One region of the Paenibacillus sp. Marseille-Q7038 genome, then DNA from elsewhere that is predicted to be linked to it. Evidence: predicted binding sites of a transcription regulator. Region 1 holds the regulator's gene; the other holds the start of a gene.
What was found. The regulator LexA, encoded in region 1, represses DNA repair genes until DNA is damaged. The targets are predictions, from matches to a motif close to CGAACATATGTTCG.

Region 1 (15,811 bases):
CATGTCAGATTTGTACGCATGAGGAGAGAAGATGAACATGAAGGCCGTTTTTTCAGAAGAAATTGTTCGTTTAGGACAAGAGATTGAAGAGAAGATTGAAAGTAAGTTACGAGAAGTCGATCGTATTATCGATAAGAATCAGTGGAAAGTCATTGAAGCTTTTCAGAAGAAGCAAGTAAGTGATTATCATTTTGCAGGTTCCACTGGGTATGCTTACAATGACCGCGGACGTGAAGTGCTAGATGAAGTTTATGCTGAAGTATTCGGGGCAGAAGCAGCATTAGTGCGTCCGCATTTTGCCTCGGGGACACATACCATTGCTACAGCGCTTTATGGAGTACTACGTCCAGGAGATGAACTGCTATATATTACAGGCACACCGTATGATACGTTACATAAAGTCATAGGAAAAGCTGGGGATGGTACAGGTTCACTACATGATTTTGGAATCACGTATCAGGAGACTGCACTTACGGCGGAGGGTTTGATTGATTGGAGTGCAGTGGAAGAAGCCATCAATGAACGTACAAAAGTGATCGGGATTCAGCGTTCCAGAGGTTATGACTGGAGATCATCTTTTACGGTGACGCAGATTGAAGAGATGGTTCAAAAAGTAAAGGCATTAAAAGAAGACGTCATTGTTTTTGTTGATAATTGTTATGGAGAATTTACGGAAGAGAAAGAACCTACCGAAGTAGGTGCTGATCTAATTGCAGGTTCTCTGATCAAAAATCCGGGCGGTGGTATAGCTGAAACCGGTGGTTATATTTGCGGAAAAGAAAAATATGTTCGGCTTGCTGCTTACCGGCTCACGGCACCAGGAATCGGCGGAGAAGTTGGAGCAATGCTTGGGACTACAAGAGGAATTTATCAAGGCTTATATTTAGCCCCTTCCACGGTCGGACAAGCAATCAAGGGAAGTATATTTGCAGCTGCAATGTTTGAAGCGGTTGGTTTTGTCACAAAACCTGCATGGCATGAGATGCGGACCGATCTCATTCAGGCTGTTTCTTTTGATGGCCCAGACCATCTCATTGCTTTTGTTCAAGGTATTCAGAAAGCTTCGGCAATTGATAGTCACGTGGTACCAGAACCTTGGGACATGCCAGGTTATGAGCATCCAGTGATTATGGCAGCAGGAACTTTTATTCAGGGTGGAAGCCTTGAACTATCGGCAGATGCACCGATTAGAGAACCTTACATAGGATATATGCAAGGTGGTCTTACTTACTCCCATGTGAAATATGGCGTTCTTATGGCACTGCAAACCATGAAGGACCGTAATTTACTGTGAGTTTTCCTTACATATCATTGACACTTCATATCATATAAATGTACAATGATGGTATATAGTATACTTGGAAGGTAGATGAACGACATGGGTGATGAAATCCGCAGAAATATGGCCTTATTTCCTATTGGAATCGTTATGAAACTTACGGATCTTTCTGCAAGGCAAATTCGTTATTATGAGCAGCATAATTTAATCGTCCCAGCGCGTACATCAGGAAATCAGCGTCTTTTCTCTTTTAATGATGTAGAACGATTGCTTGAGATTAAAGCTTTAATTGAAAAAGGGGTCAATATTGCGGGGATTAAGCAAGTAATGAACCCAGTAACAAAAGAATCAGAGGAAGCAACAGTTATTACTCCTGACACCGAAGTGAAACGAAGAGAGCTATCGGATTCTCAGTTGCATCGGATGCTCAAGCAACAGCTGGTTGCTGGTAAACGTCCAGGTCAGGTTTCCTTAATTCAAGGTGAGTTGTCACGCTTCTTTAACAAAAAATAAGTTTCTTGAGGCGTGAACTTGGGTGATAAGTTGAAATAGGACTTCAGGTTCACTTTCTTGACATGTGGAAGTGCGCCTGTGACAATGAATGGGGAACCAACATTTTCTAAGTAATAGCAATCGTGCTATTTCTGTTAGAAAACGGATCGGCTGTCCTGCATGCACTCATTGAAGCTGATACTTATATGAAGAAAAGGGAGAGGATTTTGTGAGTTTTACTAAAGAGGACATTATTCGTATTGCAAAAGAAGAAAATGTGCGTTTTATCCGTTTACAATTTACTGATCTGCTCGGTACGATCAAGAACGTTGAAATTCCAGTGAGCCAGTTACAAAAAGCATTGGATAATAAAATGATGTTTGATGGATCTTCCATTGAAGGTTATGTTCGTATCGAAGAATCCGATATGTACTTGTACCCGGATCTAGACACTTGGGTCGTATTCCCATGGGTTGCTGAGAACCGCGTTGCACGTCTTATCTGTGATGTATATATGCCGGATGGTACTCCATTTGCTGGAGACCCGCGTGGTATTTTAAAACGTGTACTTAAAGAAGCAGAAGAAATGGGTTATACTTCCATGAATGTGGGACCTGAACCTGAATTCTTCTTATTCCGCACGGATGCGAATGGTAATCCGACAACGGAACTCAATGACCAAGGTGGTTATTTTGACCTTGCTCCCATGGATCTTGGTGAAAACTGCCGTCGTGAGATCGTACTTACTTTGGAAGAGATGGGCTTTGAAGTGGAAGCTTCTCACCATGAAGTGGCTCCAGGACAACATGAGATTGACTTCAAGTATGAAGAAGCTATCAAAGCAGCAGATGAGATCCAAACTTTTAAACTCGTAGTAAAAACCATTGCTCGTCAGCACGGTCTGCATGCAACCTTTATGCCGAAACCTCTATTTGGTATGAACGGATCAGGTATGCACTGTCACCAGTCCTTATTTAAAGGTAATGTAAATACATTCTATGATGAGTCTGACGAACTTGGTCTGAGTAAAGAAGCTCGCCATTACATGGCAGGTATTCTGAAACATGCTCGTGCTATGGCTGCGATCACGAATCCAACTGTGAACTCTTACAAACGTTTGGTTCCTGGATATGAAGCACCTTGTTACGTAGCATGGTCAGCAAGTAACCGTAGCCCGATGATCCGTATTCCAGCATCACGTGGTCTGAGTACTCGTGTAGAGGTTCGTAACCCAGATCCAGCAGCGAATCCTTATCTTGCACTTGCAGTTATGCTGAAAGCAGGTCTTGACGGTATCAAACGTGAATTGTCATTACCGGCTCCTATTGACCGTAATATCTATATCATGTCAGAAGAAGAGCGCATTGAAGAAGGTATTCCTTCCTTGCCAGCTGACCTGAAAGAAGCATTGCATGAACTAATCCGCAGTGAAGTAATTACGGATGCACTAGGCGAACATGCACTTGCTCATTTCTATGAATTGAAAGAAATCGAGTGGGATATGTACCGCACACAAGTACATCAATGGGAACGCGATCAATATTTGACGCTTTACTAGAATGGAAAACCCTTGGCGCTCTTAGCGACAAGGGTTTTTTATTTTTTTGGAGGAAAGACGGAGGGGGATTAATTGTGGGTGGTCACCCCAGAAATACCCACAAAGTTTGTGTATTTCTCATATTTTTTGATCGAGTCTTTTTCTATTTTCTTTGATACGTGAGCGTAGATATCAGAAGTGATGCTGATACGACGTTCGTAGTTCTTTTCAAAAGTAGAGAAATGCGGAACTTTATCATAAAATCCATAGCCCAAAAACCAACGATACGCCATATTGGTTTGTACTTCTTCGATCGTTTTTCGCATGGAACGAATACCAAAGGTATATTGGGCAAGGGGTAGTTTAATTAAGATGACCGGATCGATGCTAGGCCGTCCAATTTTCGAATAATGATCCTGAACCAAATCGTAGATAAAGGAAAAATCGATCGCTGATTCGATTTTGCGAACCAATGATCTTCTGAGACGAGTTGATCAAGAGCAACCAATTTCAGGTTGGTCACGCTGAGTGGATGATTGTTTCATTAGTATGATTGTCACCTCAAATGAAAAGTTATTTCTATTTCATTATCTTTCTAATTATCTTGAATATATCAAATGTCGTCTTACTGTAAATCTTGTTATAGGTCGCTTTCTAGGGATTGGTAAGCCATCCCGTCCCCTTGGCATTTTCAGCCCTAAGCTATGTGTAAGTTGTCCTTTAATGCTTGTTTGTGCACTTATACGTTTCCTGGAACTTGGTTTCCTCAAATCACTCTTCACTCGACACCTCTAATTTACAAATATTATGAATCAAGATATATTCATCTTAACATATATTTTCCAAAGGAATAATTATACTAAATTACTAGCTCAATTCCTATGAACTAATACAAAATATACTATTGAAAGGTAATATATTTTTTTAAATTTTATCAGTGAGTTTGATATTGAAATGGTAAAGTAAGAGAGTAATATTATCGTAAATGATTTTAAAACATATTATTGAAAAATAAGGTTAATGAATAGTCTAGTATATCGAAGGAAAATTAATTAATTATAATAAACAATCATGCTATTTCCAATTAAAGGAGAGTTGAATGTGGACGCTAACTTAGAGAAGTTGATTAAATTTATTCGTAAAGGAGAGGTTGTTCCTTGGATTGGTTCTGGAATGTCATTAGGGGCTGGTTATCCTTCTGCAAGAGGGCTTTCTGAATCGATAATCAAGGAAGCGGTTACGGAACATCAAACTATTCTTGAGAGACATAAGGAAAATTTGCAAAAACTAACTGGAGAGTTTGTAGAGATGAATGGAGGGAGTAGACAGACGCTTATAAAGGTTTTAAGACAAGAATTTCGAAAGAGCCCTACTAATCTTTCGACTCACAAAATTCTAGTCCAGGTTCCACAATTCAAATACTTTGTTACAACGAATTATGATCGTGCAATAGAAAAGGCACATGAAGAAGTTTATTATGATAATAAATTAAATGTTGTAGTTAAAGATGAAGATTTAGCACTTATGGATAAAAAATTGGTTACACTTTATAAAGTTCATGGTGATGTGGATAATCCAAATCAAATAGTTATAACAGAAGCAGATTACACGGACTATTTCCGGCGTACCCATAGTAATTTGATATGGAATGAGATTAAGAGCCTGATACCTAAAAATTCAGTCTTATTTATAGGTTTCTCACTAGAAGATCAAAACATTGACTCTATATTTGCAGAGATAATCGAACATTTAGAACCAATTCAGAGAGAAATGTTCTTAATAGCACCAAATATGCCTGAGTATAAGGTTGGGAAATATGCTAAAAGAAATATCCACTATATTAATATGAGGGGAGAAGAATTTTTTAATATACTGAAAATAGAGATAGAAAAGAATATTGTTAATGATGTGCGATCAGGCTTTTTGTCTGTTAAAGAAGCATTACCGATTTTACAGTCTAAAGGTTTGGATACTAATTTTTCTCATGACAAAACGGGGAATCACTTCTTAAGATCTGCTAGTATATCGCCGGAGGTAGCTTCTGATAAAAAATTCTCAGGTTTATTAAGAGCGAACCCCCAAGTACTACAAGCAATATTAAATCAGTTGGAATCTGGTGCAACAGATGAAATTTTCTTACCAGAAGGTGAAGGGATTTCTATTAGAACCGAATTTGATGGTGTTGAATTACTGGATATTAACTTAATTAAAAATTTGTCTTTGACACCAAATCCAAGTTGGCATGGGAAATGTGATCTTGCACTGCATCCAAGCAATATGTACATAGAAGATGTAGATATAAAATTATTCTACAATCAGAGATTAGTTACTCTAATTTTCGATGTTTCTCCATTTAATGTTAAGTTTATAATTGGTACAGAAGATGAGTCGCAAAATTTTAAATTTGATTTCAACGGTGCTCTAATTCCCAATGTTTTACGAGGTAAACATGTTTATGAATTTTTTAGGGAATGGATAACAGGGAAAGAGTTAAGATTTTTTAGTGATAGTTTTCCTTTTCAAAATATCCCAAAAATACAAGATATAAAATTGGATAATGCAGTAGAAGCTTTAGATGCCAGAATCGAACTCTACAATAATCTATTGCTAATACAAAATAATTTTCAAGTTAAATTTAATATACCTAATGAATTAACTGAAGATGATATTAAGTCGATAACTGATCTTATAAACATTTCGTACGGGAAAAAGAAGAGGTTAGAAGAATGCACAGTCGAATTGGAGAATGATCATTCATTAATTAAAACTATTAACACGCACTCTTTTTCATACAAGTTCACTTTTAGCGAAAAGGAAACAATTAGACTCTTTGGGCAAGAGATAAATGTGGGTTTTCCAGTAATAGATTCAGAGGATTTTTATGTAGTTGATATTGATCGAACTTTAGAGGATTTACAAACTAATGCTAGTGTTAAACTTAAAATTAGGAGCCGAAGTAATAATATTTATCTTTATTTTGAGGATAATCCACCATCTGAAGATAAATAAAAGTAGTGGAGTAAAACGTGAAAAGCAGAGATCTGAGTTATAAGATCTCTGCTTTAAAAATATAAGTGCAAATTAAATTATTTTTATTTTTTAAAAAATTAATGAAAATCACGGAATAGGCCAATAACTTTACCTAGTATAGTTACTTTGGTAAGCCGGAGAGGTTCATATGTAGGATTCTCAGGCTGAAGACGTACATGATCTTTTTCTTTATAGAAAGTTTTCACTGTAGCTTCATCATCTTCCGTCATAGCTACGACGATTTCACCATTGTTAGCCGTTTGTTGCTGACGAACAATGACATAATCCCCATTGACAATACCAGCTTCGATCATACTATCTCCTACTACATTCAACATAAACACTTTCTCTTCTCCCACATATTGCATAGGTAAAGGGAAATAGTCTTCAATATTTTCTGTTGCAGTAATAGGAATACCTGCGGTTACTTTACCGACTACAGGAACTCTAACAACCGTCTGAGCAAATTGGCTTGTCTCATCTAACTCATCATGACTCAAAAGCTCAATTGCACGAGGTTTTGTAGGGTCTCTTCGAATTAAACCTTTTTTCTCCAAACGATCCAAGTGTCCGTGAACAGTGGAGCTGGACGCGAGTCCGACAGCTTCACCAATCTCTCTTACGGACGGTGGATATCCTTTTAATCGAACTTCATTTCGTATAAACTCCAAGATTGCTAATTGCCTGCTGGACACCTTCGACATACCGTATCAACTCCACTTAATAACGTTTGGGAAAATTATAGCATAGAACCTCCGTTCGTACAAACGTTAGTTCTAAAATAGAACGAACAATTGTTCTAAAAAGTTATTGTCCAAAACACATGTTCGTGTTATAGTGATCAATATAGAAATGAGAACAAATGTTTGGAGGACGATATATATGCTAAAATACAGTACATACAATAGTATCTATAGCAATGCAGAAGGAACTAAGAATCATACTTTACTTGGTAAGTTACTTCATCAATTTATTTATAATAATAGACGCTTTTTGGTTCGCCTGGTCATCATTCTTAGTGTTGCTTTTTTATGTCTAACTGGGTTTATGACGGTTCTTACTAATGCAAGTAAAATTGTTTCCTACCAAGAGTTTGTTGTATCTACAGGAGATTCTTTATGGTCGATTGCTTTGGATCATAAACCACATCGCATGGATACCAGGGAGTATGTTGAACAAATTAAGCGGCTGAATGTGATGGAAACGAGTGATATTCAAACAGGACAAGTATTAAACTTACCTCATGTAGAGTAAGAAAAGATGCTTTTTGTATTTTAGAATTTTTGTATTAAAAAAGTTTAATGAAGTCTTACTTTAATTTTACAGTTCATTGATGCTGTCTATATCGTTTTTTAATGCATGATCGGCAAGGGCGCAATTCACAATTGTGTCCTTTTTTTGTTGTTTACATAAGGAGGTCTTGCCATACAGGTATATACCTTGACAACCCTTTATTTACATGGCAAAGTTAAGGAGATTGTGCTTTTTTAAGGGAGTAAATTAGATGAAGGAAGAGGATTCCATTATGCTAAAACCACTTTTATTCCCATGAAAAAAAGATAGGTTTAATCATAGTTATGAGTGGAGAGTTAGTATATAACTACCATGATATAATAACTGGATTGCACAGATTTTAAAGGGGGATTTACATGGCAAGTTCATTTGAAAGAGCAGTCAAAAGGAATCAACACAAAGTAAATAAGAATCGCAAAAAAAAGGGACAACCCGTCCTTGGCTCCGGAATGGAAAATGAAGATATTTTTAAAGGAAGAGCATTTATATTTCCTTTCGTACTCGTTGTACTAGCCTTTATGTTCTTAACGCTTAGCGGCCTTACAAAAGGCGGCGTGGCTGGATTTGATTGGGTTGTATTTGTACTTTATATGGGACTAGCACTGATGTATTTCTTCCGTCGTCCTTATCTTAAAGTAGGTAAGAAACGGATCAAGACTATTAAGCTAAGCAGAGAACGTTCACTTGGTGCAGAAGACATCAAACGTATTGTGGTAGATAAAGGGTCTATTATTATTGAACACAACGATAAAGGCAGTAACTGGGCTTTTAGTCGTTTGCTTAATTTATATGATACCGACGCAATGGGCGAAAGATTAATTACCTTTGCACAGGCACATCAGATTCCGGTAGAGGATAAGAAAGCTCTAAAAGAAGCTAAATAAATCGATATACTCAAGGGGAGAGAACAAGATGTCAATTAAAGCAGTGATGTTCGACTTGGATGATACCCTGCTATGGGATGAAAAGAGTGTGGAAGAGGCTTTCTACGAAACATGTCTCTATGCCTCAAAAAAATGCGGTGTGGATCCTCATGAACTTGAAGTATCGGTAAGAAACGAAGCTAGAAAGCTGTATGAATCTTATGAAACTTTTCCATTCACGAAAATGATTGGCATCAATCCCTTTGAGGGACTATGGGCGAATTTTAATGCTGGAGAACAGCCTGAATTCAGAAAGCTCGAACAATTAGTACCCGGATATCGTAAAGATGCATGGACGAATGGACTTGCGGCACTTGGTGTGAATGATAGCGAACTTGGTGCAGAGTTAGCTGATAAATTTGGTAAAGAGAGAAGATCTCGTCCTTATATGTATGATGAGACTCTCGAAGTTCTCACAGAGTTGAAAGGTAAAGTGAAGTTGCTGCTTCTCACTAACGGATGTCCTTCTTTGCAGCAAGAGAAGCTCGATGGTGTGCCTGATTTGGTTCCTTATTTCGATCACATCATTATTTCTGGGAAGTTTGGTAAAGGAAAGCCGGATGCTGCGATATTCCATCATGCCTTATCCCAGCTTGATGTGTCCGCAGAGGAAGCGTTAATGGTAGGAGATAAGCTGACTACTGATATTAAGGGTGCGCTTTCTGCAGGCATTAAAGCAGTGTGGATTAACCGTAATGAGAAAACAAACGATCAATCCTTTCAACCTGATGTTGAAATTAAACATCTTACAGAAATTTACGAACTGTTATCATAATAGAACAACTTTAGATTTCACTTCCATGAACCGCTTGGCTGTTTGAATAAAACAGAAGCGGTTTTCTTTTATCTTCATACGAATAGAAGAGAGGATTTATAAAGATGAGACGATTATTTGTATTACTATGTTATGCGATGATCTCCCTCATATTATTGAGCGGATGCCAAAAGGAAGGAAGCGAATTCACGGAAATGAAATTACTTGAACCAATAAAGGTAGAACTCGTTGTTCCTGAAGGGGAAGCAGTTGCAGTCTCTGACCTTGTACAATTGGAAGCCATTGTTACTCAGCAAGATGAATACATAGATGATGCAGACGATGTGACATTTGAAATTTCTTTAGAAGGCAGTATAGGATTAGAAGTGGATACAACATACGATGGGGAGGGGAAGTATACCGCAGTGTATCAGTTTCCTGTTGAAGGAATATATAAAGTTACTTCTCATGTAACAGCGAGAGGGATGCATTCTATGCCATCGAAACAAGTAGAAGTTACTAAAAAATAGCCACAAAAAAACCACCCTATGAATGATCTCACAGGGTGGTATATTTACTTATCATATGAATTAGGCCTTGATAAAGCTAGGATCTGGGTACGGATCTGCAACCCAGCCATTCTGTTCAATAAACAATCGAACAGCGATGATTTGTTTGTTATCCATAAGTGTAAAGAAGTGAGGCGTGTTTTCAGGAACAGAAATGACATCACCTGGCTCAAGCTCTACGTTGAAGTAGCCTGTTTGTTCGTCACCTTTAATGATAAAGATCCCTTTACCAGAAACGATCGCACGAATCTCATCTTCTGCATGTGTATGAATTTCTTCAAACTTAGCAAGCTTTTCTTCCAGATCAGGAGTAGCTTCTGACAGAGTGATGATATCCCAGATTTGATAACCTCGGCGGGCAGCCAAATCTTTAATTTCGGTATCGTAAACATCCAGGATTTGTTGTTTTTCTTCATCATTTAATACAAAGTTATTTTGAAGTTCAACTGGAAGTTTTGATGCATCCCATTTTTCAAAAAGTACTTCATATTGATTGAGGAAGGAACGAACATTATCTTCACCTGTGATTCTTTCGTTCGTGTTTCGAATTAAGATTTCTGCCATTTACTTTCCCTCTTTTCCACTTGGTTTAATTGCTATTATAGCGAATATTCTCCTTTTTGTCGATTGACTTTTTGTCAGTTATCTTCATTAATATCCTGAAATCATTGTTATGACGCGGTTCTTCGCGATTTAAATATTCTTTCATAAAACTTCCTTTTCTGCTAAACTTAGACGTAACGTTTTGCGGGAGGTATGAGGGTGGATAAAATCAGTCTGCAAGAAGCATTACAGAAGCGAATATTAATCTTAGATGGTGCTATGGGTACCATGATTCAACAGGAAGACCTGACTGCTGAAGATTTTGGCGGGGAGGAACTGGATGGATGCAATGAAATGTTAGTGCTCACAAGACCTGAAATCATCCAGACGATACACGAACGTTACCTTGAAGCGGGTGCGGACCTTATTGAAACAAACACTTTTGGTGCAACTTCTGTTGTTTTGGCTGAATATGATATACAAGATAAGGCGAGAGAGATCAATCTGGCAGCTGCAAAGCTTGCAAGAGCAGCTGTAGATAAATATAGTACTCCAGAGTCCCCGCGTTATGTCGTCGGAGCCATGGGTCCTACAACTAAGACATTATCTGTAACAGGTGGAGTTACATTTGATGAACTAATTGAGAGTTATGAAGAACAGACTCTAGCTTTGATTGATGGAGGCGTTGATGCGCTTCTCCTTGAAACATGCCAGGATACCTTGAATGTAAAAGCGGGAAGTATTGGAATTCGGAATGCTTTTGAAGCTCGTAATATAACACTGCCTATTATGATATCCGGTACCATTGAACCTATGGGTACGACATTGGCAGGTCAAAATATAGAATCTTTTTATGTCTCGTTAGAACATTTGAGTCCGATATCGATTGGGCTTAACTGTGCGACAGGACCCGAATTCATGAGAGATCACATTCGTACACTTTCTGCCATGTCAAGTGTTGCAGTTAGTTGTTATCCAAATGCCGGTCTGCCAGACGAGAATGGTCACTACCATGAATCCCCTGAGTCTTTAGCTGTAAAAATCGCTGCCTTTGCGGAGCAGGGATGGCTTAATATTGCCGGAGGATGCTGCGGAACAACTCCAGAACATATCCGTGTATTAAAGGACAAGCTCGATCTGATTGAACCTCGTCCGCTAACGGGTACACACCCTCCGGCAATCTCCGGGATCGATCCTGTTTATATTGAACAAGACAATCGTCCTTATATGGTAGGGGAGCGGACGAATGTGCTGGGGTCGCGAAAATTCAAACGATTGATTGTCGAAGGTAAGTATGAAGAAGCTTCTGAAGTCGCTCGTGCCCAAGTTAAAAATGGAGCCCAGGTCGTTGATATCTGTTTACAAGACCCTGACCGTGATGAGACAGAGGATATGCGGAAGTTTTTAGAGTTGGTTGTGAAAAAAGTGAAAGTTCCATTAATGATTGATACAACCGATGCTGATGTGATTGATCTTTCTTTACAGTATTCTCAGGGTAAAGCTATTATCAACTCCATTAATTTAGAAGATGGTGAAGAAAAGTTTGAAAAAGTAACGCCTATTCTTCGTAAATATGGCGGAGCGGTCGTTGTAGGTACAATAGATGAGCGGGGGCAGGCCATTACCCGTGAAGATAAGCTTGAAGTAGCGAAGCGATCGTACGATCTTTTAGTTAATAAATATCATCTCCGTCCGGAAGACATTATTTTTGATACCCTTGTTTTTCCTGTTGGTACAGGAGATGAACAATATATCGGTTCTGCAGGAGAGACGATTGAAGGAATTCGTCTGATCAAGGAAGCATTGCCTGAAACACATACGATTTTGGGAGTTAGTAATGTTTCTTTCGGTTTGCCGGAAGCAGGTAGAGAAGTCCTGAACTCTGTATTTTTATACGAATGTACCAAGGCGGGTCTCGATTATGCGATTGTAAACACAGAGAAAGTAGAACGTTATGCTTCGATTTCACCAGAAGATAAAAAACTGGCGGAAGATTTGATCTACCGGACCAGTGACGAGACGTTAGCTGCTTTTGTAGCAGCCTTTCGTAATAAAAAAGTAGAGAAAAAAGAAAAAATCTCGAATCTTTCCCTAGAAGAGCGTCTTGCGAGCTATGTAGTTGAAGGAAGTAAAGAAGGTCTTATTCCGGATTTGGAACTCGCGAGAGCGAAATACAGCCCGCTTCAGATTATTAATGGTCCTTTAATGAAAGGGATGGAGGAAGTTGGGAGACTGTTTAATAACAATGAGCTGATCGTTGCTGAAGTGCTCCAGAGTGCAGAAGTGATGAAAGCCTCTGTATCCTACCTAGAACAATTTATGCAGAAGAACGAAACTTCTGTTAAAGGAAAAATCATGCTCGCCACTGTAAAAGGTGATGTACATGACATTGGCAAAAATCTAGTAGAGATCATTCTAGCCAATAACGGTTACCAGATTGTGAATTTGGGTATAAAAGTACCACCAGAACGAATTATCGAGTCTTTCCGTGAAGAGAAAGTGGACGCAATTGGTTTGTCTGGATTGCTCGTAAAATCTGCTCAACAAATGGTAATGACGGCGCAAGATTTACGTAATGCGGGTATTGACGTACCTATTATGGTTGGCGGCGCTGCGCTTACACGGAAATTCACAAGAACAAGAATTAGACCCGAGTATAATGGGATGGTCCTTTATGCTAAAGATGCAATGGATGGACTTGATATTGCTAACAAATTAATGGATCCGATGACTAGAGAAGTGATGGTTATGGAGATGGAACGGGAACAAGAAGCGGAGGCAAATGCAGCTGAAAAAGTAATTTCTCTTCCCAAGCTTACACGGGTGGAACGTTCCAAGATTTCAGTAGATGCTCCTGTATATCAGCCGCCAGATCTTGTAAGACACACACTTCGTAATTACCCAATTGGTCATATTCTTCCTTATGTGAACATGCAGATGCTGCTGGGTCATCATTTAGGGCTTAAAGGTAATGTAGAACAATTGCTTGCAGCTGGCGATCCCAAGGCAGTTCAGCTTAAGGAAACGGTTGATGAAATTATGGACCTTGCTGTAAGAGATGGAATTATTAAAGCGAATGCAATGTATCGATTTTTCCCAGCTCAGTCTAAAGGAAACGAAATATTCATATACGATCCAGAAGATCATACCAAAGTATTACACACGTTTGAGTTTCCTCGTCAAAAGGTCGAACCACATTTGTGTCTCGCAGACTTTCTGAAACCTGTAGAATCCGGTACAATGGATTATGTCGGTTTTCTCGTGGTAACAGCAGGACATGGAATTTCGGAACTCGCTCAGGTATGGAAAGAGAAAGGTGATTACTTGAGATTTCATGCTCTGCAGTCGATTGCATTAGAAGTGGCAGAAGGACTTGCAGAACGTATTCATCATATGATGCGCGATACTTGGGGATTCTCAGATCCTCCTGAAATGACGATGAAACAGCGTTTAGGGGCGAGGTACCAAGGAATCAGGGTATCATTTGGTTATCCGGCTTGTCCTGATCTTGAAGATCAAGGTCCACTTTTTGAACTAATGCATCCGGAAGATATCGGGGTAGAACTGACCGAAGGATTTATGATGGAACCGGAAGCTTCGGTTTCAGCGATGGTGTTCAGCCATCCGGAGGCGCAATATTTTAACGTGGAAAAAGCGTGAAAATGTAGAACAAAGTAAGGAATCCTCCGATCCTAAATCGGGGGATTTTTATCATTCATACAGTAAGATGAGGTGTAACATTATGGAATTGTATTTTTTAGGAACAAATGCAGGAGTACCGTCGCTACAGCGCAACGTAACTTCAATCGCCCTGCGGCTGATGGAGGAGCGCCGATCGATGTGGCTGTTTGACTGCGGAGAAGGCACGCAGCACCAATTTTTGAAATCACCGCTTAAACTTAGTAAGCTGGAAAAAATCTTTATAACTCATTTACATGGAGATCATATATTTGGTTTGCCTGGCTTGTTGTCAAGCAGAGCTTATCAAGGCGGCGTCACACCGCTTACGCTATATGGCCCTCCAGGAATTCGTAAATACGTGGAGACTTCCCTGGAGTTAAGCCAGTCCCGCGTGAATTATGAGCTGAACATTGTGGAACATCAGGGCGGCATTATTTTTGAAGATGATATGTTTGTAGTAGAGTCAGCGCTGCTCGAGCATCGGATTGATAGTTACGGCTATCGAATCATGGAAAAGGATCGCCCTGGAAGCATTGATCCTTCAAAACTTGCAGTGCATGGGCTCAAACCGGGTCCACTTTTTGGAAGATTAAAACGCGGCGAAAGCATAGAACTTGAAGATGGTGTTATTGTTCATCCAGCAGACGTACTTGGCTCACCGAAACCGGGAAAAGTCATTACGATTCTAGGCGATACGAGACCTACTCAAAATGTGGTACCTTTATCGGCAGGCGCTGATGTTATTGTCCATGAAGCTACCTTCTTGCATGAACTTGCTTCTACAGCGCACGAATATTATCATAGTACGGCCCGTCAAGCAGCTGAAGCGGCAAAAGAAGCGGGTGCAGGCAGACTGATTCTGACTCATTTTAGCTCAAGATACAAAGATGCAGAACATCTTGAACCCCTGCTATTGGAGGCGCAGTCTGTTTTTCCGGACACAAGACTTGCTATGGAACATGAGTTAATCCAAATCTGATTTTTATAACATTGGAAACAAGTAACACTTGAAAAAATAAACGAGCAAATTGTGTGTTATTTCTGCTTTGCAATCCTCTTAAAAAGATTGTACGATGGGCATAATGCTTATTTATATAAGAATATGAACTTGTCTTTTGAAAGGAGTACTACAGCTATGAATTCACCTAAAGCTTACTTGTTAGACTTAGACGGAACAATCTATCACGGAAAACATCGTATTGATGGAGCAGATTTGCTAATTCAGCATTTAAAAAGTTCCAACATACCTTACCTATATGTAACGAATAATTCATCGAGAACACCTGAAGGAGTAGCGGAACACCTAAGATCTCTTGGAATAGAAGCGGCCGGAGAAGAAGTGTGTACATCTGCAGTGGCAGCGGCTGAATATGTGGCTTCTGAATCACCTGGTGCGAAAGTTGCATTTATTGGTGAGGATGGACTGGAGAAAGCACTAATCTCCGCAGGACTTCATATTACTGAAGAATCACCAGAGTACGTAATTCAGGGTATTGACCGTGAATTTACATATGAAAAGCTGACAAAAGCACTTCGCTGGATTATGGGAGGAGCAAAATTCATTTTAACTAACCCAGATCTTCAGCTACCAGCAGACGACAGTTTGACACCGGGCGCAGGAACTTTGGGAGCAGCAATTGAAGCTGCCTCAGGTGTGAAACCCGTGGTGATCGGTAAACCTTCCAGCATTCTTATGAAGCATGCCATTGA
Region 2 (15,811 bases), 1.3 Mb from region 1:
CGTTGAATCACCGCAGTTCCCAAATACTCCGTCAGGTGTTATTTTTCAACCGGGTGCGTTTACGGCTGTAGCAGATGGACAGATTTATCTTGAACCGAACGAGCAAGCACGGAAAGCGGTAATGCAAGCCTTAGATGGATGGGATCCATCAGGAGGATGTCTGTACTACTTCAACCCGAAAACAGCGACTTCTAAATGGATATGGTCTAGGCCTCAGGTGAAAACGATTGGTCAGCATATATTCTGCATGTAAGTTATAGAATGGGATGGATAAGAGTCTATTACATTTCTGAAAGCAGCAGCTAATTACTTAATAAAGAATGTACGGACAGCAATCGGCGGATTTCCCTCCGGTTGCTTCTGTGCTTTTGAATGAGTTAGAATGAAATCATACTAGGAAAATTAATGAAAAATTATGACGTCGTAAAGGGGTTTTGAAACTTGACTAATACAGGATTCGAACGCGGCAGCAATCAGCATATTCGCATTCATGTGCTGCCTACCAAACGCTTTAAGACGTTTGCCATATCTCTGTATGTGGGCGCGCCGCTTAAAGAAGATACGGTAACCAGTACAGCATTGATCCCATTCGTTTTGCGTAGAGGAACATCATCATATCCAGAGACAATCCAGTTTCGTGAGCAGTTAGAAGAGCTGTACGGAGCAGGATTCGGTTTTGACGTATATAAAAGAGGAGACCATCAAATTATCCAGTTCCGTATGGATACCATTAATGACTCCTTTGTTCAAAGCAGTGATCGTCTGCTTGACCGATCCTTTGCTTTTCTAGGCGAAGTGGTTACAAGCCCTGCGAAGGAAAATGGTCATTTCCGCTCTTCCTATGTTCAACAAGAGCGGGATACCGTTCGCAAAAGACTAGAGTCCATTGTAAATGATAAAATTCGTTACGCAGGAGAGCGCTGTATTGAAGAGATGTGTAAAGGAGAACCCTACCGTCTTCATCCTTTAGGAGAACGTAAAGATCTTCCGGGAATTGATCCAGAAGGTCTTTATCATTCCTATGAACAGTGGCTTCAGAACGCGGGAATGGACCTATACGTAGTAGGAGACACCACTCTTGAAGAAGTGGAAAAACTCGTAGAGAAGTATTTTCATCTGAATCGCAATACTTCTTTCGAATATAAAACGGAAGTAAGTAGTCGTCAGCACCGCGAAGTACAAACCGTTGTTGAGAAGCTGAATGTAAATCAGGGGAAACTGAATATGGGTCTTCGAACATCCATTACATATGGAGATGACCAGTATGCATCTGCCTTAATGTACAATGGTATTTTGGGCGGGTATCCTCACTCCAAACTGTTTGTTAACGTGAGGGAGAAACATAGTCTTGCTTATTATGCTTCTTCGAGATATGACGGTCATAAAGGGATTGGAACGATTCAATCAGGAATCGAGATCCCTAATTACGAGCAGGCGGTCGAGATTATAAAGAATCAATTATCCGATTTAAAAGAAGGTAAAATCTCTGACCTGGAGATGAACCAAACCAAGGCGATGATTCGTAATTTGCTTAAGGAAATCGGAGATTCCGCATTTGAAATGATTTCTTACGATTTTAACCGTCAATTGTCAGGTAAAGAACGGACAACGATGGAACTGCTGAAGCAAATTGAGTCCTTAACGAAAGAAGATGTTCAGAAGGCAGCGGAAACGTTCCAGTTGGATACCATTTATTTCTTGAGAGATCAGAAGGGGGAATGACCGGTGGAGAGCATACGATATGAACATCTACAAGAAACTTTGTATTATGAAGTAATGGACAACGGTCTTTCTGTATATGTACTCCCTAAACCGGGGTTTGAAAAAACCTATGCTACCTTTGCTACGAAGTTTGGTTCTGTTGACAACCATTTTCAAGTAGAGGGTAAGGAAGAGCAGCAAGTACCGGACGGGATCGCTCATTTTCTGGAGCATAAAATGTTTGAAGAGCCTGAAGGCGATGTATTTGCTAAGTTTGCCTCTCATGGAGCTTCTGCTAATGCATTTACAAGTTTTGATCAAACCGTATATTTATTTTCAGCTACCGAAAATATTAACGAAAATATCGAGACACTTGTGAATTTCGTACAGAATCCTTATTTTACAGATCAAAATGTAGAAAAAGAAAAAGGAATTATCGGTCAGGAAATTAATATGTATCAAGATAATCCGGATTGGCGCGTATATTTTGGATTAATCGAAGCTATGTTCCAAAAACATCCGGTGCGGATTGACATTGCCGGTACGATTGAATCCATCAGTACGATTACGAAAGAAACCCTATATGATTGTTATAATGCATTTTATCACCCGAGCAATATGCTTCTCTTTGTAGTAGGTGGAGTGAACCCAGAGGAAGTCATGGACCTCATTCGTAATAATCAGGCCCAGAAGAATTATGAGAAGCAAGGAAAAATAGATCGTTTATTTGAAGAGGAACCTCTGGAAGTAGGACAGAAACGCCGGGAAGTAAAACTTGCGGTTTCTTTACCTAAATGTTTATTTGGGTTTAAAGAACTTAGTAAAGGTCTGAGCGGCGAGGAATTGGTTCGAGAGGATTTAACCACGCGATTGATGCTTGATTTATTGTTTGGTTCAAGTACTGAACTGTATCAGAAACTTTATGACGAAGACTTAATATCCGATGGTTTTGGGCATGAGTATAACAGTTCAGCACAGTATAGCTTTTCCGCAGTCGGCGGAGATACAAAAGATCCTGATCTTCTGTTAGAACGTGTTCGTACGGAAGTGGAAGCGATGCAGCAAAAAGGGTTTGACCAAAGTCACTTTGAACGGACTCGCAAGAAAAAAATGGGTGGATATTTGCGTATGCTTAATTCCCCTGAGAGTATTGCACATGAATTTACTCGTTATCAATTCCGCGGCGGCGATCTTTTCCGTGTACTGCCTATTTATGAATCTATTACGCTCGAAGATGTAAATCGTCGTCTTAGAGAACATATTAATTGGGATCAGCTGGCCGTATCTTTGGTGGTGAGTCCTTAACATGGAGAGAGAAACCGGATCCTTTATGAAGCCTATACTCGATACAACGGTTCTGGTTACAGGAGCAAGCAGGGGAATTGGAGCTGCCATAGCTAAGCGTTTTGCGTCTGTTGGAATGAATGTAGTTATTCATTATATGAACTCTCATGAAGCAGCCAACGAAGTCGCAAGGCAGTGTATGGACTTTGGCGGTAGAATTATGACCGTCAGTGCGGATCTAACCAGTAAAGAACAAATCGAGCGCATGGCTCAAAAATTAAAAGATTATGATATGATTCCTGATATTCTGGTAAATAATGCTGGGATTTCTCATTATGGTCTTTTATCCGATGTCACGGAAGAAGAATGGGATCATGTCATGGCAGTGAATCTGAAAGGCACTTTCCTCTGCACACAAATGTTTATGCCGGATATGGTTTCCCAGCGGTATGGCCGGATCATTAACGTCTCATCAATCTGGGGGATTTCAGGGGCTTCTTGTGAGGTTCTATATTCAGCGACTAAGGGAGGCATCAATGCCTTTACGAAAGCGCTGGCCAAAGAACTGGCTCCCTCTGGTGTGACGGTGAATGCAGTGGCGCCAGGTGCCGTGGATACAGATATGATGAATTCCTTTGACGAAGAGGAAAAGAGAACGTTAGAACAAGAAATTCCGGCAGGGAGACTTGCTAAGCCAGATGAAATCTCGTCGTTGGTCTATTTTTTAGCACTCCCTGAGTCTGGTTATATTAATGGACAGATTATTTCGCCGAATGGCGGTTGGTTGACCTAGAAGACAGTAAATTAATTCCTGTATAAGGAGTACGTACCTTGCTCATATTAACTACTGCTCACTTTAAATCTCATGAGAATGCTAAGGAGGATTTAATGATGTCAACAGTAGTCAGTAATTTTGATGCATGGAAAAAATTTCTGGGTGATCGTGTAGCGCAGGCCGAAAAACTCGGTATTAGCGAAGATGTCATTAACAAACTTGCTTACGAAATCGGTGATTTTCTTGATGAAAAAGTCGATCCGGCAAACCCATCCAACCGCGCATTAAAAGAACTATGGGACGTGGGTAATGAGGAAGAGCGTCGTACAATTGCTAAGCTCATGGTCAAATTGGCTAAGAAAAACGCATAGTGGCGCAAGGAAGAGCTCCCGAAAGGGAGCTTTTCTGTAATTGTTACATCCTTGGTTCTTGTAATTCATTTTTATTTTATATATCATTAGTAAGACCCATGTTTGATGGATTCAGATCCAAACATTTTCTGCTCGGGGAATGACTGATTATGTCGAATATTGAGGAATAAGCTTCAGAGGTGTTAATATGGAGTACAAACAATGGTATATGGAGTACAAAATACATAAGAACAGACCTGGACTCCTTGGTGATATTGCTTCCATGCTTGGAATGCTTGAAGTAAACATTTTGACTATTAATGGTGTTGAAGGAAAAACAAGAGGGATGCTGATCGAGTCAGATGATGATGAGAAGATCCAACTCTTAGGTCAAATGCTGAAAAAAGTGAATAACATTACGGTAACAGCTCTTCGTGCGCCAAGACTTGTGGATATACTCGCTGTCAGACATGGCCGATATATTGATCGTGATTCAGATGATCGTAAAACTTTTCGCTTTACTAGGGATGAACTTGGGTTACTTGTTGATTTTTTGGGTGAAGTATTTAAGAAGGAAGGAAATCAGGTGATTGGTCTGCGGGGAATGCCGCGTGTAGGGAAAACGGAATCCATTATCGCGGGAAGTGTATGTGCGATGAAACGATGGACGTTTGTATCGTCGACCCTATTGCGCCAAACCATACGTAGTCAGATGTCTGAGGACGAAATGAACCCAAATAATGTTTTTATTGTTGATGGGATCGTGAGTACAATTCGTTCTAATGAGAAACACTATAATTTGCTGCAAGAGATCATGAGCATGCCGAGTACGAAAGTAATTGAGCATCCTGATATTTTCGTGCAAGAATCTGAGTATGACTTTAATGATTTCGATATTATCATTGAACTTCGAAGCACTCCAGACGAAGAGATTATATATGATACGTTTACTGCAAATTATACCGATGATCTGTAAAGGTACAGCGATAATTTAAAGAAATGTGTTTTTTATAAATGAAATACATCTTTGATAAGACAAAAAAAGAGGAGGAATTCGCATGTCTGAACTGGGTCAGCAGTTGAAAGAGGCCCGGCTGCAAAAAGGACTAAGCCTTGATGATGTTCAAGAAATGACGAAGATTAGAAAAAGGTATCTTGAAGCAATCGAATCGGGAGATTATAAAGTCCTCCCTGGCAGCTTTTATGTGCGGGCGTTCATTAAAACCTACGCTGAAACGGTAGGATTGAATCCCGATGAGTTGCTCGAAGGACATAAGAAGGATGTTCCAGATTCAGAACAAGAAGCTACAATGGAACCGGTTATTACTAAGCGTTCCAGCCGTCCGGCATCGGAGCGTAATAACAAATGGCTCACTACTGTATTACCTTGGACTTTTTTGGCTCTCATTCTAGTCTTAATTTACGTTTATGCGGTCAGTGATAACGGTAATAAGCAAGCTGAGACACCAAGTGATCCTGATACGGAACAGCTTAACCCACCCGTAAATGAAACGCCGACACCACCCGAAGACGAGGGAACTGCCGGCGAGAATACAGAGGAGCCAGGTACCGATGTAGGTGGTGGTGATCAACAAGATCCGAATGATGGAGAAGATACTCCGGCTGAAGAAGAATCTACGGAGGAAGAACCTGTCGAAGAGCCAACTGAACAGCCAGTGAAGATTACGCCAAGTGGTAAAGCAGGTAACATTACGATCTTTGACGTTGCGGGCGGCAGTGCTGATGAACCGGTGAAGGTTGTAATCAAAGCTTCAGGTCTTAGCTGGATGGAAGTATATGCAGGTGAGAACTCTAGTGGTGAGAAATTGTTCAGAGATAACACGGCAGAGGGGCAAACCTACAGCTTTGATCTGGGCCCAGAAGGAATGTATATTAAATCTGGTTATGCTCCCGCTACGGAAATTACCGTTAATGGTGAAGTAGTTACCGATGGCAAGACGACGAATCGGATTCGTTTAGAGCGTGTGGAAGGATCAAGTTCTGATCAGAGCAATACTGCAGGCGAAGATGAATCTTCAGATTCTGGCGAGTAATTGCCTACTCTAACATGTACAGCGAAATGTCGCTGTACATGTTTTTTCGAGTAAGGTTTTCTGACAACACTTTGAAAAGAGATTCGATTTATGTACCCTATTCTAATATAATGTTACATAGGGCATCATGACTAATGAAAGGAAGTGGATAACATGAGTGAAAGTTCATTTGATATTGTATCCAAATTAGATTTGGCGGAACTAACGAACGCCGTAACCCAAGCAGAGAAGGAAATTGCGAGCCGTTACGATTTTAAAGGTAGTAAGAGCAGTCTTAAAATAGAGAAAGATGCGCTTATTATTGTTTCTGATGATGAATATAAACTAGGTGCAGTCATTGACGTTTTACAATCAAAAATGGTTAAAAGAGGTCTACCGCTAAAAAATCTCGACTATGGCAAAATTGAACCTGCTTCTATGGGTACAGTGCGTCAGCGACTTGGTTTTAAACAAGGAATTGATCAGGATAACGCTAAAAAAATCAATATTCTGATTCGTGACTCTAAGCTGAAAGTGAAAAGTCAAATTCAAGGGGATCAAATCAGGGTCACTGGAAAAAATCGGGATGATCTTCAAGCAATTATACAGTTGCTGCGCTCAAGTGATTTGCCTCTTGATCTTCAGTTTACAAACATGAAGTAAAACAAGACATGCATTCATGAGTAAATCTCTATTAGTTTTCATGCTCGCCATATTTAAAATATTTATGTTTATTTAATATGCAAGAGTAGTATAAATAGAGATGTTGAGATTTACATTACATACCTCATGAATGACAAAAAGACATAGGTGGGATTTGCTACGATGCAAATCTCCAAGTACGATCTAAAGGGGAGGGCGTCTTTCTTGAATTTACCCAACCGAATCACACTAGCAAGAATTTTTATGATTCCGGTCATGATGATCTTCTTGCTAGTTGATTTTGATTTCTATCCATCTCCAATCCAGTTTGGTGACTATTCTCTTCCTTATAACCAGCTCATTGCTGTAATTATTTTTATCGTAGCTGCGAGTACAGATGGAATTGACGGATACATTGCGCGAAAACACAATCTGGTTACCAATTTGGGCAAACTGCTCGATCCTCTTGCAGATAAACTTTTAATTACTGCCGTACTGGTTTCCTTAGTTGAAATGGGCAGCGTACCCTCATGGATGGCTGTTGTTATTATCAGTCGCGAATTTGCGGTAACAGGATTACGTCAGGTAGCGCTCCTAGATGGTTCAGTTGTAGCTGCTAGCTCTTGGGGCAAGGTGAAGACGGTAACTCAAATTATCGCAATTTCTCTTTTGTTATTGAATAATTTCCCGTTTGCTTTGATATCCATTCCTATGGATGTCATTTTCATCTGGCTGGCCACCATCGTGACTTTATACTCTGGAATCGACTATTTTGTTAAGAACAAACATCTTCTTCGTCAAAATTAAGCTTAAACAAAAGCGTAATTGTTTAATATAATTTTATAATTAAACCAAAAGAGCAATAGGTTAATCCTATTGCTCTTTTGGAGACTAGAAACATAAGCTGGGAGACTGGAGGAGTTAAAATGAAAGCAGAGATTATAGCAGTGGGTACAGAACTTTTACTCGGTCAAATAGTGAATACGAATGCTCAGTTCCTATCAAAGGAGCTTGCCGCTATTGGTGTGGATGTATACTTTCAAACGGTTGTCGGGGATAATGCGAACCGAATGAAACAAGCGATAGAAACGGCTCGCAGCCGTGCAGATATTGTTGTTTTTTCAGGTGGAATCGGTCCGACTCAAGATGATATTACAAAGGAAGTTTTAGCCGATCTTCTGGGACTTAACCTTCTCATGGACCAGCGTTCCTTGGATCAAATTGAAAAAATGTTCACTAGACGCGGTACAGTAATGACGGAAAATAATAAACGTCAAGCTACTATTATAGAAGGAGCAAGTCCGCTGCTTAACGAAACGGGACTAGCACTTGGTAATGCGATCAGTCATGAAGGAACCCATTTTATTATTCTTCCTGGTCCTCCTAAAGAGCTGAAGCCTATGTTTACAAATCAGGTCTTGCCTTGGTTGTATCAGCATGTTTTAGCTGGCGAAATGCCAATATATTCAAAAATGCTTAAGTTTGCTGGTATCGGTGAATCCATGCTGGAGGACAAGCTGAAAGATTTGATTACAAGTCAAACGGATCCCACGATTGCGCCTTACGCCAGTGAAGGAGAAGTTACCGTACGAATCTCAACAAAGGCTCCAAGTGAAAGGGAAGCCATGGTGAAGCTAAACGAGCTTGAGCTACTCATTCAGCAACGTTTACCTCAGCATATGTATGCAAGCCATGATATTCCGATAGAACATGTTATCGTTGAGATGATGGCAGATCGTGAACAGACGCTGGCAGCAGCTGAGAGTTGCACAGGAGGACTCTTGATGGCCCTTCTTACTTCTATTCCAGGCAGTGGAACCATGCTCCGAGGTGGATTTGTATGCTATTCTAATGAAATGAAAGAGAAGCTTCTGAATGTGCCGCATCATTATCTTGAAGGAGAGGATGCGCCTGGGGCCGTGAGTCCTGAAGTCGCGAAAGTACTCGCAGAACAAGCTCAGATGATTACAGACTCAGATTACGGACTATCCATTACGGGTGTAGCAGGCCCAGGATATTCGGAGCGAAAAGAAGTCGGACTTGTATATATCGGTATAGCTGAACGAGGCAAGGAGACAGAAGTTCATGAGTTAAAACTGAGCGGTAATCGGGAAACGATTCGAATCCGTTCTGCCAAAACCATTTTATATCGTTTGTGGCGCCGACTGATTGAAAACGAAAAACTTAACTAGATGATCAGTTAATAAGTAGATAAATATAACAACTAGTAAAATAAATTTTATCAAATTTGTTTGACGCTTTTGTTTGGAACCAGTATACTACAAGTAATCGGAAGAACCGGGCGCAAATCAGATTTGCACAGGTTCTTCCTTTTTTTGTGTTCTGAAGATCAGCGGGCCCCTGATCTCTCAAAAAAACGAATGTATGTTCTCAAAAAATGCTTGGCAAACGAGTCCAAAGAGAGTATCATAGAGTTATAAACATAGAAGGATGTGAGTTTATTGTCAGATCGTCGTGCAGCGTTAGATATGGCGCTACGTCAAATAGAGAAACAATTCGGTAAAGGTTCAATTATGAAACTGGGTGAATCAACTCACATGCAAGTAGAAATTGTACCCAGCGGATCGATTGCTTTAGATATTGCACTAGGAACCGGCGGATTTCCAAGAGGTCGGATTATTGAAATATATGGACCAGAATCATCAGGTAAAACAACTGTTGCACTTCATGCTATTGCTGAAGTACAAAAGGCAGGCGGACAAGCTGCATTTATTGATGCAGAGCATGCGCTTGACCCGCAATATGCAAGTAATTTGGGCGTAAATATTGATGAATTGCTTCTTTCTCAACCAGATACAGGGGAACAAGGTCTTGAGATTGCTGAAGCTCTTGTAAGAAGCGGTGCTGTTGATATTGTGGTAATTGACTCTGTTGCAGCACTTGTACCTAAGGCAGAGATTGAAGGAGATATGGGGGATTCCCACGTAGGTCTCCAAGCTCGTCTGATGTCTCAAGCTCTTCGTAAGCTGTCTGGTGCGATCAGTAAGTCCAAAACGATTGCAATCTTTATCAATCAGCTTCGTGAAAAAGTGGGAGTTATGTTCGGTAACCCAGAAACAACACCAGGTGGACGTGCACTGAAGTTCTATTCCACAGTTCGTCTTGATGTGCGACGGATTGAAAGCATTAAGATGGGTAACGACGTTGTCGGAAACCGTACAAGAATTAAAGTAGTCAAAAATAAAGTGGCTCCTCCGTTTAAACAAGCCGAAGTCGACATTATGTACGGTGAAGGGATTTCCAAAGAAGGAAGTCTTATTGATATCGGTGCTGAACATGGGATTGTTGACAAGAGTGGCGCTTGGTATTCCTACAGCGGTGAACGTTTAGGCCAAGGCCGTGAAAATGCAAAACAATTCTTGAAAGAAAATGTTGCGATTGCTAATACAATTGAGCAAAAAATTCGTGAAGCGAGCAATTTGACAACGGTTGTTGAAGCTCCTTCTGATTCAGACAAGGCGAAAGAAGAGAAAGAAGAAAAAGAATTGTTTGAGGTTGAATAAGAGGATTTGCCGATTGTGAGAACAATAGTGTAAAGATAAGAAACCGCGGCTTATTTTTAGCTGCGGTTTTTTTGTTTTATGGCGTATGTCGGATAGACGATCGATAGTAGAACAAAGTATGGGGGGACGGGCTAAATTGAGAGAATACGAAGAGTTCGATAACAATGAAGAAGCGCAAAGAGGCGTGAGCCACTTTCCTGAGCAAAAGCTTGAAATTACCCGTGTAGAGAAGATGAAAGGACGCAATGCCAGGTATATCATCTATTTTGGTGAATACGAATTATCCGTTCTTGAAGATGTGATGATTAAATATCGAATGATAAAAGGGAACACTTTTCATAAAAATGAGCTGGAAGAAATCATAATTGCAGATGAAAGGCAGCGTGCTTATGTAGAGGGACTTCGTTTTCTCGGACGAAAAGCAAGGACGCGACATGAAATATCAAAAAAATTAAAAGAAAAAGAGTTTACATTACCTATTATTGAAGAAATATTAACCAAACTTGAGCAAGAGGGACTCATTGACGATTCATTATATGCTAAAGAATGGACTAGACAGCGTATTTCAAATCACCGCAAGGGAAAACTGTGGGTAGGTCAAGAGCTTCGTCAAAAAGGCATTGCCAAAGATGATATCACAGAAGCACTTGGTGAAATTAGTGTGGAAGAAGAGTGGAACAGCGCTCTTATGGTTGGACGCAAAAAATGGAATCAGATCAAAGGTGATCTTACGGAAAAGAAACGTAAAACTTTCCCTTTTTTAATGAGAAGAGGATACTCTGGAGAAGTGACACGAAAGGTAATGACAGAACTTGTTCGAGAGAGCTCTGAGGAGGAACAGGAGTTTGATGAGGATTTTTAGGGAAAAAGTGGTGACCGAGGTCCCTAAAATGTTCATTCTCTTGACAATATCTTAACACGAATACTAAAATGTACATGAGCCTATGCAACAAAAAAAGTATTTTTTCCTTCCAAAAAAGTACAATTGTTGCAGAGTCTTGTATAAAGGTTGTAATGTAAGCCCGCCATGTCCTGCGGCGGTAGAGTGTACATGCCCTGGCGTGTACAAAAAAAGAAACAGTGATTTTCACTGTATGGATTTTTTTGTAAATGTGAAGTCTTGAAATGCAAAAAACAAAACATGAATATCCCAAGGAGAAATCCCTTGGAGGAATCAACGAGGAGGTGAACAGAATGGATGCTATCGCCTGGTTAATTCTCGTTGTTGCCGCTTTAGTTTTTGGGGTTATTGGGTTCCTTGCCGGATATTTTATTCGCAAATCTTTAGCTGAAGCTAAAATTTCCAGTGCTGAAGAAGCTGCAGTCCAAATCGTAGAAAATGCGAGAAAAGATGCAGAAGCACTGAAGAAAGAAACGGTACTTGAAGCGAAGGACGAAGTCCATCGTGTACGTACTGAAGCTGAAAAAGACATTCGTGAACGTCGAAATGAAATTCAACGACAAGAAAGACGATTGTTGCAAAAGGAAGAATCGCTGGATAAAAAAATGGATTCCTTGGAACGCAAAGAAGAACAAGTGGCCAACAAAGAGAAGCGAATTGATGAGACGCAGCAACAAATTGAAACAATCTACAAGAGTCAGGTAACGGAGCTTGAAAGAATCTCCAATCTGACGATGGAAGATGCTCGAAGCATCATTCTGTCCAACGTAGAGCAAGAAGTTCGTCATGAAACGGCTCAAATGATTAAGGATATTGAGCAACAAGCGAAAGAAGAGGCGGATAAGAAATCCCGCGAGATTATTACACTGGCTATCCAGCGTTGTGCAGCTGATCATGTTGCCGAGACTACCGTATCGGTCGTGACATTGCCTAACGAAGAGATGAAAGGACGTATTATCGGTCGTGAAGGCCGTAACATTCGTGCACTTGAAACCCTTACAGGGATTGATCTCATTATTGATGATACTCCGGAAGCAGTTATTCTCTCAGGCTTTGACCCAATTCGCCGCGAGATTGCAAGAACCGCCTTGGAAAAACTAGTGGCAGATGGACGAATCCATCCTGCACGTATTGAAGAGATGGTTGAAAAATCGCGTAAAGAAGTGGATGAACGTATTCGTGAATACGGTGAACAAGCTACCTTTGAGGTAGGAGTTCATGGATTACATCCAGATTTAATCAAAATTCTTGGACGACTTAAATTCCGTACCAGCTATGGACAAAACGTGTTGAAGCATTCGATGGAAGTAGCATACCTGACAGGGCTGATGGCTGGAGAACTTGGCGAAGATATCGTACTTGCCAAGAGAGCTGGTCTACTGCATGACATTGGTAAAGCACTGGATCACGAAGTGGAAGGTTCACACGTGGAAATTGGCGTGGAATTAGCGAAAAAATATAAAGAACATCCTGTTGTTATTAACAGTATTGCATCGCATCATGGTGATGAAGAAGCCACTTCTGTTATAGCGATGTTGGTCGGAGCAGCCGATGCTTTGTCCGCTGCAAGACCGGGAGCACGTCGTGAAACACTGGAGACTTACATTAAACGCTTGGAAAAACTCGAAGCGATCTCCGAATCATTTGATGGAGTTGAAAAATCTTACGCGATTCAAGCAGGTCGTGAAATTCGCGTCATGGTACAACCGGATAAGATCGATGATGCTGAAGCGTTCCGCTTAGCACGCGATATTTCGAAAATGATTGAGAACGAATTAGATTATCCAGGACATATTAAAGTAACGGTCCTCCGAGAAACACGTGCGGTAGAATACGCTAAATAAGAATGAAACGAAGAAAAGTGGCCGAGCTTCGGCCACTTTTCTCATTCATAGATGATTAATTTTCTCGTATATAGGTTAAAAGGAGGCAACACACATTAAAGTTCTATTTATCGGAGACATTGTTGGCAGCGTTGGTCGGAAAGCATTGAAGGAAAACCTTCCATTACTCAAAACAAAATATAATCCTCATATCATTATTGCGAATGGTGAGAATTCAGCATCGGGCAGAGGGATAACTCAGTCCATTGCCAGACAGTTCTTTGACTGGGGTGTTCATGGAATTACAATGGGGAATCACACTTGGGACAATCGTGATATTTTTGAATTTATCGATGATGAACCTCGCTTGATTCGCCCCGCTAATTTTCCGGAAGATTCTACACCAGGGAAAGGCCATGCTGTAATTAAGGCAAATGGGAAGGAATTGGCTATTGTTAATTTACAAGGCCGGACCTTTTTACCCGCGCTAGATGATCCTTTCCGCAAAGCTGATGAACTGGTAGATGAGCTCAAGAAGAAACATAAATGCATTCTCGTTGATTTTCATGCGGAGGCAACTTCTGAGAAAATAGCAATGGCCTATTATTTGGATGGCCGAGCTTCAATTGTGGTTGGTACACATACACATGTGCAAACCAATGATGAGCGAATACTAGAGGAAGGTACTGCGGCGATTACCGATGTTGGGATGGTCGGACCGAAAGATGGGATTTTGGGTATGGAACGGGAAGCTGTACTTCATAAATTTCTAACCAGTCTGCCAGTACGATTTAATGTGGACGAAGGAAAATGGCATTTCCACGCAGTTATTGTTGATATCGATGAAAACACGGGTAAAGCAACTAAGATTGAAAAAATCCGGTTGGTTGAAGATGAGTGGCGAATGGAATAAAGGATTCGTTAGACCTCTTTTGGCCAGGACGCTAGCACCTGATAAAAAGAAGGAATCTTTTACATTCTCGCGAATAACATTTATTAGAGTCTGTTCAATCAAAAGATCAAGCTAAAAACAATCGGGCGGACTATTGCATGTACCAAAGAGGGCGAGATATTCAGTTCAGATGCTGCATTTTCACATGTTGGACCATGTCGTGGAAACAATCCATCATCCTATTCCCAGGGGAGGTACTTACCATGGACGTATTAAAAGTTTCAGCCAAGTCCAATCCGAATTCAGTCGCAGGTGCATTAGCAGGTGTTCTAAGAGAACGCGGAAATGCTGAACTGCAAGCGATTGGTGCAGGAGCTCTTAATCAAGCAATAAAAGCAGTAGCCATTGCCCGGGGATTTGTGGCACCGAGCGGAGTTGATCTCATTTGTATCCCTGCCTTTACGGATATCGTAATCGACGGGGAGGACCGGACAGCAATTAAATTGATTGTAGAACCCAGATAAATAAGTAGTTATCTTAGCCTGTTTGCACTCGTTGCAAATGGGCTTTTTTGCGTATTCATGCATATAGAAAGAATGAGGATATGAATAGCTTCTTATGGCGGTAATGCGAAAAAGATGAAGGGAGTTCTTTTATGAAGTTAGATATTCCAGTTATTGATATGCACTGTGATGTACTGTATAAAATGCAGTTTGAACCAAGTCTCGACTTTCTAAACGATTCTGAACTAGATGTAACGATGAGCAGGTTGCAGGAAGGGAAAGTAGCGCTTCAAACATTTGCGATATATTTATCTGATCGGCTGGGTACACCGCGATTTGAACATGTCTATAAACAAATAGAGATATATGGCAGGCTAATCGAACAAAAGAGCAGTACGCAGGGTTTACGGCCTTTACGATGGAAACAAGATGCAGAGGAACTCCGTAATCTTATCTCCCAAGGTGAATGGCAGCAAAGGAATCAAATATGGAGTTTGTTATCACTTGAAGGTGTGGAGGGTCTTGAAGGGAAACTTTCTTATCTAGATCTCATTTATGAAAAAGGTGTTCGGTTTATTGGTGTCACATGGAATTATGCAAACTGGGCAGCAGATGGAATTCTGGAAGAACGAAATGGAGGCTTTACGAACAAGGGGAAAGCGCTCATTAAGAAATGTAATGATATAGGACTGATTTTAGATGTATCACACTTATCAGAGACGGGGTTTTGGGAGCTTGCAGATTTGTCGGAACAGCCGATGATTGCTTCCCATTCGAATGTAAGATCGATTTGTCCGCATCCTCGTAACCTTACAGATCATCAGATTCGTGCGCTCATTGCGCTGAATGGGCGAATCGGTATGACATTTGTGCCTTGGTTTGTGAAGAAGGAAGGGAAAGTTACAAAAACAGATCTCTTACAACATATTGATCACGTATGTGCTTTAGGAGGAGCAGACCATATCATGTTTGGATCGGACTTTGATGGTATTCATCAGTGGATAGAGGGTCTTGAACATTCTGGCAGGTATCCTGATTTGGTAGAACTACTGCTGAAATACTATCCCGAATCGTTAGTGAGACGGTTTATGTATGATAATATGCTTTCGTTTCTATGTGAAAATCTCAAGGATAAACCTAATTTAAAGTCTTAAAAAGCACTGAAATTGAAGGATGCCTTTTCAATTGGGTCTTAATATGGGTATAATATAGGACGGACCAAATATATAGACAGAGAATTAAGGAGTGTTATTTGAAATGACTAAAACAGTACCAGTAGGTGTGTCTGCACGTCACATCCATTTAACCCAAGAACATGTTGAAGCTTTGTTCGGAGCTGGATATCAATTGACTGAATTTAAACCGTTGTCCCAACCTGGACAA

Region 2: a site for LexA is predicted at 9,164-9,177, ahead of recA (recombinase RecA). Genes of this name have one in related genera too.

The regions. Positions count from the first base shown of each region.
Region 1 covers NZ_CBCOOM010000001.1:2,298,016-2,313,826, reverse strand. Annotated here, with positions in the region: gene ACWPWY_RS10935 (methionine gamma-lyase family protein) at 38-1,294, shown strand; gene ACWPWY_RS10930 (MerR family transcriptional regulator) at 1,379-1,792, shown strand; gene glnA (type I glutamate--ammonia ligase) at 2,001-3,329, shown strand; partial or broken gene ACWPWY_RS10920 (transposase) at 3,464-3,853, opposite strand; gene ACWPWY_RS10915 (SIR2 family protein) at 4,410-6,317, shown strand; gene lexA (transcriptional repressor LexA) at 6,416-7,042, opposite strand; gene yneA (cell division suppressor protein YneA) at 7,221-7,592, shown strand; gene ACWPWY_RS10900 (methyltransferase) at 7,988-8,515, shown strand; gene ACWPWY_RS10895 (HAD family hydrolase) at 8,544-9,329, shown strand; gene ACWPWY_RS10890 (FixH family protein) at 9,434-9,838, shown strand; gene ACWPWY_RS10885 (cupin domain-containing protein) at 9,899-10,441, opposite strand; gene metH (methionine synthase) at 10,640-14,080, shown strand; gene rnz (ribonuclease Z) at 14,163-15,080, shown strand; gene ACWPWY_RS10870 (TIGR01457 family HAD-type hydrolase) at 15,237-15,811, shown strand, end outside.
Region 2 covers NZ_CBCOOM010000001.1:976,700-992,510, forward strand. Annotated here, with positions in the region: gene sleB (spore cortex-lytic enzyme) at 1-253, shown strand, start outside; gene yfmF (EF-P 5-aminopentanol modification-associated protein YfmF) at 442-1,722, shown strand; gene yfmH (EF-P 5-aminopentanol modification-associated protein YfmH) at 1,726-3,006, shown strand; gene ymfI (elongation factor P 5-aminopentanone reductase) at 3,008-3,778, shown strand; gene ACWPWY_RS04795 (DUF3243 domain-containing protein) at 3,877-4,131, shown strand; gene ACWPWY_RS04800 (DUF3388 domain-containing protein) at 4,319-5,086, shown strand; gene ACWPWY_RS04805 (helix-turn-helix domain-containing protein) at 5,169-6,164, shown strand; gene ACWPWY_RS04810 (YajQ family cyclic di-GMP-binding protein) at 6,318-6,806, shown strand; gene pgsA (CDP-diacylglycerol--glycerol-3-phosphate 3-phosphatidyltransferase) at 7,011-7,592, shown strand; gene ACWPWY_RS04820 (competence/damage-inducible protein A) at 7,712-8,977, shown strand; gene recA (recombinase RecA) at 9,248-10,309, shown strand; gene ACWPWY_RS04830 (regulatory protein RecX) at 10,446-11,171, shown strand; gene rny (ribonuclease Y) at 11,504-13,054, shown strand; gene ACWPWY_RS04840 (TIGR00282 family metallophosphoesterase) at 13,149-13,946, shown strand; gene ACWPWY_RS04845 (stage V sporulation protein S) at 14,189-14,449, shown strand; gene ACWPWY_RS04850 (dipeptidase) at 14,581-15,582, shown strand; gene pduL (phosphate propanoyltransferase) at 15,686-15,811, shown strand, end outside.